3 regions of the Nitrosomonas sp. TNE100 genome follow, and region 1 is predicted to be linked to each of the others. Evidence: predicted binding sites of a transcription regulator. Region 1 holds the regulator's gene; each other region holds the start of a gene.

Region 1 (3,835 bases):
AACTTGCTGATGTTCCGTAGGTCATCTTTTCCGCTGCGCGGGCAACATGGCTATAGTTGGCTGTTGATTAGGTACGGTCCCATTTTTCGAGATTTTTCTGGCATTGCTGCTGCAGTTCTTTACAAATATATGAGGAGAAGTGGACGGGTTTATTCGGGCTGTTCAAATTCCTGATCTTTCAGCCCACCCTGATCGTTGCGCTGTCTAATATTTTTTTCCTTATGCTTAAGGATCTGGCGAGCCAGCTTATCTGCCAGACTATCAATTGAAGCATACATATCGGTGCTATCGGCCTCGACAAAAATCTCTCTACCTGGTAAGTGAACCGTGGCTTCAGCCTTTTGTTTGAGTTTATCCACGGAAAGGGTCACATTGATAGCCATGATATTGTCAAAGTGGCGTGTGCTCCTCTCGATTTTGGACGTAACGTAGTCACGCATGGCAGGTGTGATTGCCACGTGATTACCGGTGAGATTCAAATTCATTATTTCTCCTTATGTGAGAGAGTCGTGTTCAAGGGTATCATGGAAAACTCTGAAAGTATCTGTCTGGCTATACCGACCTGAAATCAGGTTTCGAGTACACATATGCTATTTGTGAACTGTACTTTTTCACCTTGATTTGCTTCATGGTAATCAGCTGATTTTTTCAGAATTTTCCTAGGGTATTTTACGTAAATTAGTCGGGGGAATATGCATGAACTCCCGATATTTTGCAACAGTACGGCGAGCAACAACAATACCCTGCTGCGCGAGTATTTGTGAAACTTGACTATCATTAAGTGGCTTTTTTCGATCCTCATTCTGGATCAATTGCTTAATAAGTCCACGAATAGCTATGGCTGAATGTGCTTCACCCGTTTCAGCGGGAATATGGCTTCCAAAGAAATATTTGAGCTCAAAGATACCGTGCGGTGTCCGCATATACTTCTGGGTTGTGATACGAGAAATGGTTGACTCATGTAATCCAAGAACTTCGGCAATTTCACGCATAACAAGGGGGCGCACAGCTGTTTCGCCATGCTCCAGGAATGCTTGCTGGCAATCAATAATCGCCTGACTGGCCCGGAGTATGGTAACCATGCGCTGGTCGATATTTCTGATCAGCCAGCGGGCCTCTTTCAGTTGCTCCATCAGTGGTCGGATTGCTTCATTACGATTCTGCTTCAGAATGTCGGCATATAAATGGTTAACGCGCACACGCGGAACTGAATCGGAATTAAGCTGTGCCACCCAGCCTCTAGCCGATTTGGTCACAATCACATCAGGAATGACATAACGTGCTGTTGTTGCGTTGAAATCATCGCCAGGCTTGGGATTGAGTTGAGTGATCAACTGGTAAACTGACTGTAAACAGGTTTCATCACAGCCAAGAACTTTCCTGAGCAATGGGAAATTTTTGGCAGCGACACTTTCCAGGTGCTCATTGACCAGTTTGAGTGCTTCCGTTCGTAGTGGCGTTGCATCCGGCAATGCTGAAAGCTGTATAGACAGACACTCCCGCAGATTGCGTGCTCCCACGCCGGGCGGATCCAGTTGCTGAATATAAGCAAGGGCTGACTTCAGGTCCGTGATGTCGATTTCCAGTTCAACCGGAAGTAACTTGGCAAGCTCTTCCAGATCCTGAGTAAAATAACCATTATCGTCCAGACTATCCACCAGCAGCGCGGTAATTTTCTTTTTTCGTTCGCAACGTTGCCTCAAGCTGATTTGCATGAGCAGGTGTTCACGCAAGCTGGCGGGTTTGCTAACCAGGCGAGAATAGTCCTGATCATACTCCTCATCATCTTGTCTACGTGTGTCTAAAAAAGCCCCCTGATCTGAATACAATGAGTCATCTAGCCAGTCGTTCGATATTTCAGTGTTTTCTCTAATATCATGGGATTCATTAGCTTCTGCTGTAGCAGATAAATCTGATGATACTAACGAAGAATCTTGTCCTTCAGTTTCAAGTTTTTCTTGATCGATATCTTCATCCAGCTCAAGCAAAGGGTTTTCTTGGACAATACGTGAGATTTCCTGGTTGAGTTCAAGTGCAGATAGTTGAAGCAGCTGAATTGATTGTTTCAGTTGCGGTGTCAGTGTAAGGCCGGTAGAAAGCTTGAGTTGCAGAGTCGGCTTCATATTTTTCAGAGCCTGAAATGCTCCCCCAGATAAACTTCCCGGACACGTCCGTCATTGATGATTTCAGCAGGGACTCCACTGGCAAGCACGGTTCCTTCGCTGATGATATAGGCACGGTCACAAATCCCCAGTGTTTCTCGCACATTATGATCTGTGATAAGTACACCGATTCCGCGTGATTTGAGAAAACCGATGACTCTCTGGATATCCATAACGGCAATTGGATCTACTCCAGCGAAGGGTTCGTCCAGCAGGATGAAGCGCGGCTGGGATGCCAGTGCTCGTGCAATTTCTACACGCCTGCGTTCACCACCCGATAGGCTCATGCCTAGGCTCTCACGCAGATGACCGATATGCAGGTCATGTAGCAATCCGTCCAGATGCCGCTGCATTTCATCTTTCTGAAAGTGTTGTAATTCTAGTACTGCAAGAATGTTTTCTTCGACCGAAAGCCGACGGAAAACTGATGCCTCCTGGGGAAGATAGCTTAACCCCAACCGGGCGCGCTGATGAATCGGCAGCTGGCTCAGATTGTGTTCATCCAGAAATATTTCCCCTCCGTTCAATGGAACCAGTCCAACCACCATGTAGAAACAGGTGGTTTTGCCTGCACCATTAGGGCCAAGCAGACCAACAACCTCGCCGCTGCGAACAGAGAAAGATACATCCATCACGACGGTGCGTGACTGATATTTTTTTTTCAGATTTTCAGCTCTTAATTCACTCATAAGATGACCCGGAGTGGCGATATACAGTGGTAAATATATTTTTTGATAGTTTTATTTTTCTGTTTCTGCGTCAGGTTGTTTCGCTTTTGGCTGAATCACGGCACGTACCCTGTGATCAGAATTTTTATCATTTTCCGCTTGAGGCTGGCCAAATACCTGAAAAAAGTCGCTTGCTATATCGTAGGAGATATAATCCCCTTCTACTTCATCGGTGCCGCGTTTCAGTCGCGCGCTTCCAAACAATTCTATTTTGTCGGTTTTGTTGTCATATTCTGCGCGTCGGCTCCATGCTTCAACGTACTCATCAACGCCATCACGCTTTTGACGATAGCTGACCAGATTGCCATAAGCTGTAGCGTGCCGGTAACCCGTGCTGTCCTCCTTCATCACGACTTTATCTGCACGAAGAATAAGCGTTCCCTGGGTCAATATGACATTCCCGGTAAATATGCTGGTACGAAACTCCCCTTTTTGCTTGTAATCTTCGACAGTTGCGCGATCGGCTTCCAGATGAATTGGCTTATCGCGATCTGCGCGTTCAGCCAGGGCAGTGGCTGAGAAAAACATGAGAGACAAGCTTAGGAACAAACATTGAGATTGCATAAACCGATAGATACAAAAAGTAAAATAAGAAAACCAGAAGAATCAGAATCCGTGTTGGTGCGGCATCCTCTAGCGGGATGAGCGTGGTGTACGTTCGTCATGTGCTTTGACCCGGGACTGCATCAAAATCTCACCGGTCCGATTGTTCATGAACAACCCTACGGCGTTGAGAACACTGTTCATTCTGATCACGGTAACTGGTCGATCGGTTTTGGCGATATCAGTATCCGGAATAAGGTGTAAAAAATCAGTCAGCATGGTTACCTTGTCTTTGTCCAGATCTTCTCCCCTGATAATAGAAACGTTTTCGGTTAGGAAAATATCATCTCCATCTTTAGTCAGCTCAGCCCAATCAGAAGTCACTCTGAGCAGTGGTTTATC
Region 2 (3,835 bases), 470 kb from region 1:
ATTGTTTCCCATCGGTTTGAGACCGTTAGGATTGGAAAAACCTGCCAACGCAAGCTGCCCGAGCGTGCGTGTGACACCATTGGTATAACTGCCCCTGATCTCACCATTATCAGAAATACTGTACCCGGCCAGACGGCCCGAAGTAAATCCATCCTGATTCATCATGTTGACACCGAACTTGTTGCCAAACTGGGTAGAGCGAGTCAGATCGAACGAAAATGTAAGATCTGGGATCGCCCCCCATTTAGTAGCATCTATTGCTTGAAAATCGACAGTGACATCAATTGGTCCTGTGGGCGTAGTCATGATTCCATTGGAATCAAAGGTCAGAGAAGTGGATCCTCCCCCTCCAAATGTCACACCGAGTGGTAACCCGTTAGTGGTATCAACAGCTCCATCGACAGTTGCAAATACACCCCATTCCGTTGAATTTGTTTTCTGGAAAAACAGATTCAATATATGGGAATTACCCAGACTGTCGAATATCTCACCTGAAGTGGAATGGGCATAGGTTAATGGATTGTTTGCGTCAAACGCCACACTTGTAACACTTGTACGCGCATCCAAATTGACGCCTGTTGCAAAATTGGCAGTTGGCTTAGGTGTCAGATCCGAAGTAGGTAATCGCAGATTAACCGGTATATTGGGAATAATCTGACCGGAAGCATCGGCGGCAAAACCAGTAACGTTGTAACTATTTGCATTAACCAGAAATCCATCCTTATCCAGATGAAACTGGCCGTTACGGGTATAGCTGATCGTGCCATTGTTATTCGTCCGAAAAAAACCATTTCCGGTTATTGCCACATCTAGCGGATTGTCGGAACTGGTCACATTCCCCTGGGCAAATTCCTGCGCGATAGCTGCCACCTGGGTGCCAATTCCGATCTGATTCTTGCCCCCACCTAATGAATTGGCGAATACATCACTGAACTGCGCTTGTGATTGCTTGAAGCCAACCGTATTAGCGTTAGCAATATTATTACCGGTAACGTCCAGTTTGGCCGAGGCTGCTTTTAGACCACTTAATCCATGCTGAAAACCCATGATTTACTCCCCTGATCAAAATATTTTTTTAATATCATGCATACCGACGTAACCCAGCCTACCTACTTCCAGCAAGGCGCCCTCCTTGCCAGCCTGTGCGCTGCTGACCGAACCAAATGCCAGAGTGGAAGCAGCTACCTCCTGGTTACTGCGCACGGCTTTCAGGGCGAAACTGTATTGCCCCCCGGCAGCTTCGTTACCATTGTTTGCCAGGCCATCCCAGGCAAATGTGCCCACCCCTGCCGGTTGCGTGCCTAGATCAATGTCACGCACGGCAATACCGGCGCTATCCTTGATGGTGACGACCAGCTTGTCTACCGGTTCGGTCAGTTCAAATCCGCCGATTCCGGTGTGGTTTTCCAGTTGCATGTCAGCGCCTGGAACCAACACGCTACGGCCAATCATGTTGGCGGCTTCAAATGAACGCCGTGCATCGGAATCCGATACCAGCTTTTCCAGCGTGCTATTGAGCTTGTCGATGCCGCTTACGGTACTGATCTGCGCCATCTGGCTGGTTACTTCTGCGTTATCCATCGGGCTGAGCGGATCCTGATTTTGCATTTGTGTCACCAGCAGTTTGAGAAACCGCTCCTGCATATCCTCATCACCCTTGCGGGCAGTCTTGATACTGCCCCCATTGGAAGTCAGCAGTTCGGATACGCTGGAATTGTTTTGCACCTGACTCATATCTATCTCTCCTTATTGGCCAATTGATAGTGTTTTTTGCAGCAATGTTTTGGTCACGTTCATCATGTCAACGCTGTTCTGATAGGAACGCGATGCCGACATCATATTGACCATTTCATCCACAACGTTGACATTGGGCAGGGTAACGTAGCCTTTTTCGTCCGCCATCGGATGCTTCGGGTCATACACCACCCGCATGGGCGAGGGATCATGCACGATACCTGCCACCTTGACGCCCTTTGCCTTATCTGCAGAAATATCAACGGTACGAAAAACAACTTGCCGGGAACGATAGGCTTCACCCGTTGAACTGGTAGCGCTGTCTGCATTGGCGAGATTACTGGCCACCACATTCAGCCGCTGTGACTGGGCGGCCATGGCTGAACCGGCGACATTGAATACACTGAACAGGGACATGGCTATTAATTTCCTTCTCTGATAGCGGATAACAGGGTTCGGAACTGGCCGCTGATAAATGTCAGTCCAGCGTCATAGCGTATGGCGTTATCCATAAACTGCATACGCTCGGTATCCATATCAACGGTATTACCGTCTATACTGGGTTGCTGCGGAACACGATACTGCTCCGGCACGGACGTAATCGATCTGAAATCGGACAAGCCGATATGTCTTGATGAAGTCGTCGCCAGCGCACTTTGTACCTGTCTTGGCGACTGAACGTTTTGCATTGCCTTGGAAAAATCGAAATCTTTCGCCTTAAAACTCGGGGTATCCGCATTGGCAATATTTCCCGACAACAGCTCCTGCCGGGCCGCTCGTAACCCGAGTGCCTTTTGGTTAAAGCCAAGCAGATTGTCCAGTTTGTTGATCATGTTTTCCTCCTGCAAAGTAGTCATAATTACTATAAGCAGGAACCATGCCAAATTGAACAAGCCATTATTTCCAGCCAATCAATCAAACTGATCCATAATCACCTTTCAGTTTCCAGGTTAGCCAGGGAATTGCGGCGATACCATGCTGAACCAGCGGCAAAAATTGCCGTCAGCGGCAAAAACTGACCGTCCTGATTGTCAATCCCGATAGCCAACCATACCGGACATGAACAAAAAACCCTTATTGATCATACTCGTATGCAGCCTCCTGCTCCCTACAACGGCAATCGCTAGCGAAGACTTACCTACAGAAACAATACACAAGATAATCAATGATTTTGTGCGTGTGGAAACCCGTCACCTGCCCGGCAGGGTCATCATCAAGACAAACCAGTTGGATTCACGTCAGACATTACGCCCGTGTAACCAGCTTCAGCCTTTTCTGCCGCCAGGCGGACGCTTATGGGGAAAATTCTCAGTTGGCGTGCGTTGTCAGGATGAAGCTGCCTGGACACTTTATGTGCCGGTTGAAATCGAAGTGATTGCCAACGTCATACACGCCGCACAGCCCATCAACATGGGAAAATTAGTGGATACACAGGATATTGTGAGCAAGGAAGTCGATCTCGTGCGCATCCCCGCTGGGGCAGTCACGGATCCTGATCAGGTAGTCGGCAAGGTGGCGGTAACCTTTCTTGCTTCCGGCCAGCCGATACGCACACACCAGCTACGCGCTCCATATATCATCACACGTGGACAGAAAATACGGCTCACCGCAACCGGAGCAGGATTTGCCGTCAGCACGGAAGGTGAAGCACTCGCTGCTGCTGCCGAAGGAGAAGTGGTACAAATACGTAACCACACTGGACGAATCATGAGCGGAATAGCACGGGCGGGAGGAATAGTGGAGATAAAGCAATAGTGACAACGGCCAGAGGCATAAAATTTGGAAGAAGTTTACTGAGTTACTAAGCAGTTTTATACACTGGCGGAATAAAAATCTGCTAGTTTAAGAGGATGGCATGTCAGCTCATCCAAAATATGCGTTTTGCGCCTAATGCGACAGAACCGTTTATTTTTCCTATACACCTAACCAGCACGAGGACATCATGGCGATCAAAATTGGTATCAACGGCTTCGGACGAATCGGTCGCTGCGTTGCACGCATTGCGGCTCAGAACCCTAGCGTCGACCTTGTCGCAATTAACGATCTGACAAGCGCCGAGCAGCTTGCGTACCTCTTTAAGTACGACTCAACGCATGGCAAA
Region 3 (3,835 bases), 770 kb from region 1:
GATCAGCATCGATTAAAAAATGTGAAGATACTTCGTAAGGATTCGAGAGGTTAATGTAATGTTGGTGTGCAAAAATCGTATTATAGAAATACTTGGATTTGTGCGTTTTTATTCGAGTGGATTTGGTGAGTGTGTCAACTGGGCGCAGCAACCAGATTCGTATCTGGATATATACACGTTTGAACGGGAGAGTATCAGCTTTTTTCAGTGTACACTGTTAGGTTGTGGATCAGGGTTGGCCTGTTTCCCAGCTTATCGAGAAGAAAATGGATCGTTCTTTAATCCGCTTAATTTAAAGAGAAATCTAATGTCATGTAGATCATTGTGATACCGTTTGGGCAGATTTTCTGAGAGTTTTCGGATTTTTTCCAAAGTTGTTTGTGGCAAAGTTTTGTCTTCAGTTTTTATGATCGTTAGAATGGGGATCAAAGCAGTAGAAAGAATTTGTACCTTTTTTTCAGGAAATATTTCTGCAGCAAGCTGTTTGAATTCCTCGGAAGAAAAAGCGGCACGCAGTGATCGTTCATAATCCAGTGTAAAAATAGCGGGTTGGTACTTTTTATTCAGATAAGCAAAATAAAGGACTGAATAGAGTGATTTGAGTCGTGATAAATCCATCAGGAATAAAGCTCCTTCTGTTCTCAATACCCGCCTGATTTGTCTAAAACAATTTTTTAGTAAACGTTCGCTGGGCAGGTGATGTAATGCCAGTGTGCTGATAACAGCATCGACCGAGTTGTCAGGAATTGTATTGAGTGTCGAAATATCATCTCTGACAAAAGAGATATTGTTCACTCCCAGCTGATCACAATAGGCCTTGGCATTTTTTAACATATTTTCTGACATATCTACGCCAATAAATTCAATCTGTGGATTAATTTGGGCAATTTGTGCCAGTTGTGTTGCGGGGCCACAGCCAAGATCGAGTACCTTATTACAGTCCTGTATAATTTGAGAAATACGGGTGGTATTGAACAGGTAAGTGGCAGACATAATACCGTCAATACGCCCGGCTTCTGCAAAAGCCGCTACCTGGTTTTTATCCTGCATGACCAAATCTGGTTCAGGCTCGCGATTAAATTCATGTTTTCCAAGTATTTCTCGCAGTAACGTTGGAATAACCGAAATTCTCATGTTTCTTGCTCCTGTATCAGATTTTGACTAGCAGTTTACTAGGATTGGAATACAGGTAAAAGACAAATACTGGGAGAAATATACGTTTTAGTAACACGTAGCTTGGGTTATATGATCCAGCAGAAAATTATATTAGGGAGAAAGGAGGTGTTGAATGTAAAACTAAAAAGCCCCGCACCGGCTAGCCGTATGTGGGGCTTTGTTAGTTGATTAGTAGACTAGTATTGATTAGGCTTTTTTACGAAGACGTGAAGTGCCAAAGCCGAGTAAGCCGATTCCAAGCAAAGCAAGCGTTGCCGGTTCTGGTACTACGCTCCCTTGAAAATCAAATGTACCTACACCACTTTTAACAGCCACGATACATTCACCTGTTAAGCAACCTGTTGCTGTGTCATAGTTAAAAGCTACTGCATCACCTGTATTGTTAAATGCATTGAACATCAAGTCATAAAAAGGATTGGGCTGAGAAAAAAAGGATTGCCCTGCGGGAGATGTCAAAAAATCAGTGTAGGAATTTAAAGCTACCCCTCCTTGAATAATAGCTGACTCGCCTGTTATTAGTGAACCTGTCGCAAGTATGAAATCATCAGCTATCGTACCACCAACAGATGCTGGGTTTGTTAAAGTTGCCTGTGTAAACGCAGTATCTAAATTTGGATCGGCGTACATGGTGAATGTAAGGGTATCTAAGGTATACGTACTTCCGGTAGTACCGAAACTACCGGAACTCAAACTGGTTGTTAAATCAAATGTAAGATAAATCCCGTAATCTACAGTGATACGGGAAATACCTGCTCCCACGGTAGAGCCTGCAAGTGCAAAATTCGAAAAATCAATATAGCCAGATTCAGCAGCAGTGTTAGTAGAAGCATTTAGAATAATTTGTCCTGATGCCGTTCCTGCAAGCGAGTCGGCCTGAAAATCATTATGTGCAGAATTTCCTGTAATATAGCTTGGGCTCACTGTAAATACTTGGTATGCCAATGCCTGGCTGGAAATTCCTAAAATACCTAAACCGCCAAGAATAGCCGGGATTAATTTTTTGTTCATAAGTCACCTTTAAGTTTTAATACATAGATCAAGAGGCAAATATCGCGCATTTTTGTTCAAACGCTTACTTTTATATAAGCATAAGATATGCCAATTTTTTGATTCATGCTTAACGATATGTTTATAAACATAAATTTTCTTAAAAATAAATAGAGATTTGGTTCTTTTTTGTTATTCAGAAAAAATGTAAAAAAAATCGACAAAGGCTAGCCAAAAGTAGTGGATATTGAGTCGAGGGGTGTTAGCTGTGTTCAACTAGTGACGTAATCTCTGGTCGGCTGGTAATTATTGGTAAATGACTGGCATTTCCCATTCTAAAGAGAATAACTGGTATGTTTTCAGGAAATATTGTTTTCCAGCCGGCCAAAAGTTTTTGTTGCAGGGTTGCTGGAATACCTTCGTTTATTGCTTGTGGCAGTGCATAGATTGCAGAAGCAGGCATGGGTTGCAGCACACGCCCTTGTTTGGTCAGGGTAAGCCACAGTCTTTGAAATGAGCGCCCGGCTTGTAGTATCGATTGAGTGTCGATTTTTTTTACACTTAATGCACCTAAATGGGGAGCAAGCCGACAGGGTAAATAGCTGGAGCGAAAACCCAATACGTGGTGCATTCCGAAAGAGTTGGCCAGTTGTGCGATTGGCCAATGGCGCAACAGGCTGAAGAAGCCTCGCGATAATGGTTCAATACCTAATGCACCGGGTGGTAACCCTTCGGTGCAGGTAGTGTGCCAGCCAATATCAAAGCGAATGGCGGAGAACAGCTCTTCATGCAAAAGCGGGTTGCGAAAACGTTCGGTTTCAGCAATGCGCATCAGGTAAGCAGTTTGTTTGCGTAGTGCAGGAGTATCCAGCCAGTGTAATTTGCAATCTGAATATTTTTGTATTGTCTGATGTAATACCTCTCGTTCGATATCAGTCATACCAGGGCCGAGAAAGTGTAATCTGCGGTTGGTGTGACGCAGGGGAATCATTTCTCGAAGGGAGTCTTCTTCAGTCTGATCTGCATGTAGGGTGATTTGCAGGATCAAGTGAGGGTTGCTTGGTTCGGGAAATGACATCGCTTCAGCATGGAAATTGAAATGACTGGCGGCGAGTACAATATTTTCTGTTATAGCTCCCAAAGATAATAATGCCAATACCCATTTATATCCTCCTTCGGACGGAAATTCAGTTCTGGTGTGATAAATATGGATACTGTTTCCGGTTATCTTGAAGCGAGCTTGGTGCTGGTTATCTGCTGAAGGCGCCAGAATGGCGCTTTGCAGGATGTAATCAAGTTGTTGTTGGGTTACTTTGTTTGTCTTGCTATGCATGTTTAAGTTTGCGATGAGCCAGGGAAATGGCTAATCGACTCAGTGGATTCCTATTTCCCCAGGGACGCCATGTGAATGCTAGTTTGTTTAGATAGGCATCAAAGTGATATCCCTTGGGTGCTACTCTGATTGGCCCGCGACCAAGCAGAATTTTTAGAGCCTCGGTTGCGGCTGCTCCTGCACAAAGCTGGCAGGCCATGATGGTGGACGGTCCTTTGCGGTTAACCAGATCAATTGTAGTCGGATCAACTAGATAGCTCATTTGCAGGCGTGCGGGTGCGAGCCCTATAAAAAAACGTAACCCCTTTTCTTCTTCTAAGCTATTTTTTAAGCCAAAAT

What was found. The regulator sigma-54, encoded in region 1, starts transcription at its own class of promoters, with help from an activator protein. The targets are predictions, from matches to a motif close to TGGCACNNTTCCTGCT.
Region 2: flgB (flagellar basal body rod protein FlgB) is a predicted target of sigma-54. The motif match lies at 2,602-2,617, and genes of this name have one in related genera.
Region 3: pepA (flocculation-associated PEP-CTERM protein PepA) is a predicted target of sigma-54. The motif match lies at 2,262-2,277, and genes of this name have one in related genera.

Annotation. Positions count from the first base shown of each region.
Region 1 covers NZ_AP040997.1:2,246,775-2,250,609, reverse strand. The annotation lists gene hpf (ribosome hibernation-promoting factor, HPF/YfiA family) at 150-485, opposite strand; gene ACZ5EJ_RS10770 (RNA polymerase factor sigma-54) at 660-2,123, opposite strand; gene lptB (LPS export ABC transporter ATP-binding protein) at 2,129-2,851, opposite strand; gene lptA (lipopolysaccharide transport periplasmic protein LptA) at 2,903-3,418, opposite strand; gene lptC (LPS export ABC transporter periplasmic protein LptC) at 3,524-3,835, opposite strand, start outside.
Region 2 covers NZ_AP040997.1:230,768-234,602, reverse strand. The annotation lists gene flgE (flagellar hook protein FlgE) at 1-1,047, opposite strand, end outside; gene ACZ5EJ_RS01175 (flagellar hook assembly protein FlgD) at 1,063-1,734, opposite strand; gene flgC (flagellar basal body rod protein FlgC) at 1,747-2,151, opposite strand; gene flgB (flagellar basal body rod protein FlgB) at 2,157-2,567, opposite strand; gene flgA (flagellar basal body P-ring formation chaperone FlgA) at 2,794-3,489, shown strand; gene gap (type I glyceraldehyde-3-phosphate dehydrogenase) at 3,677-3,835, shown strand, end outside.
Region 3 covers NZ_AP040997.1:533,259-537,093, forward strand. The annotation lists gene ACZ5EJ_RS02685 (class I SAM-dependent methyltransferase) at 253-1,134, opposite strand; gene pepA (flocculation-associated PEP-CTERM protein PepA) at 1,363-2,184, opposite strand; gene ACZ5EJ_RS02695 (hypothetical protein) at 2,426-3,496, opposite strand; gene ACZ5EJ_RS02700 (ThiF family adenylyltransferase) at 3,489-3,835, opposite strand, start outside.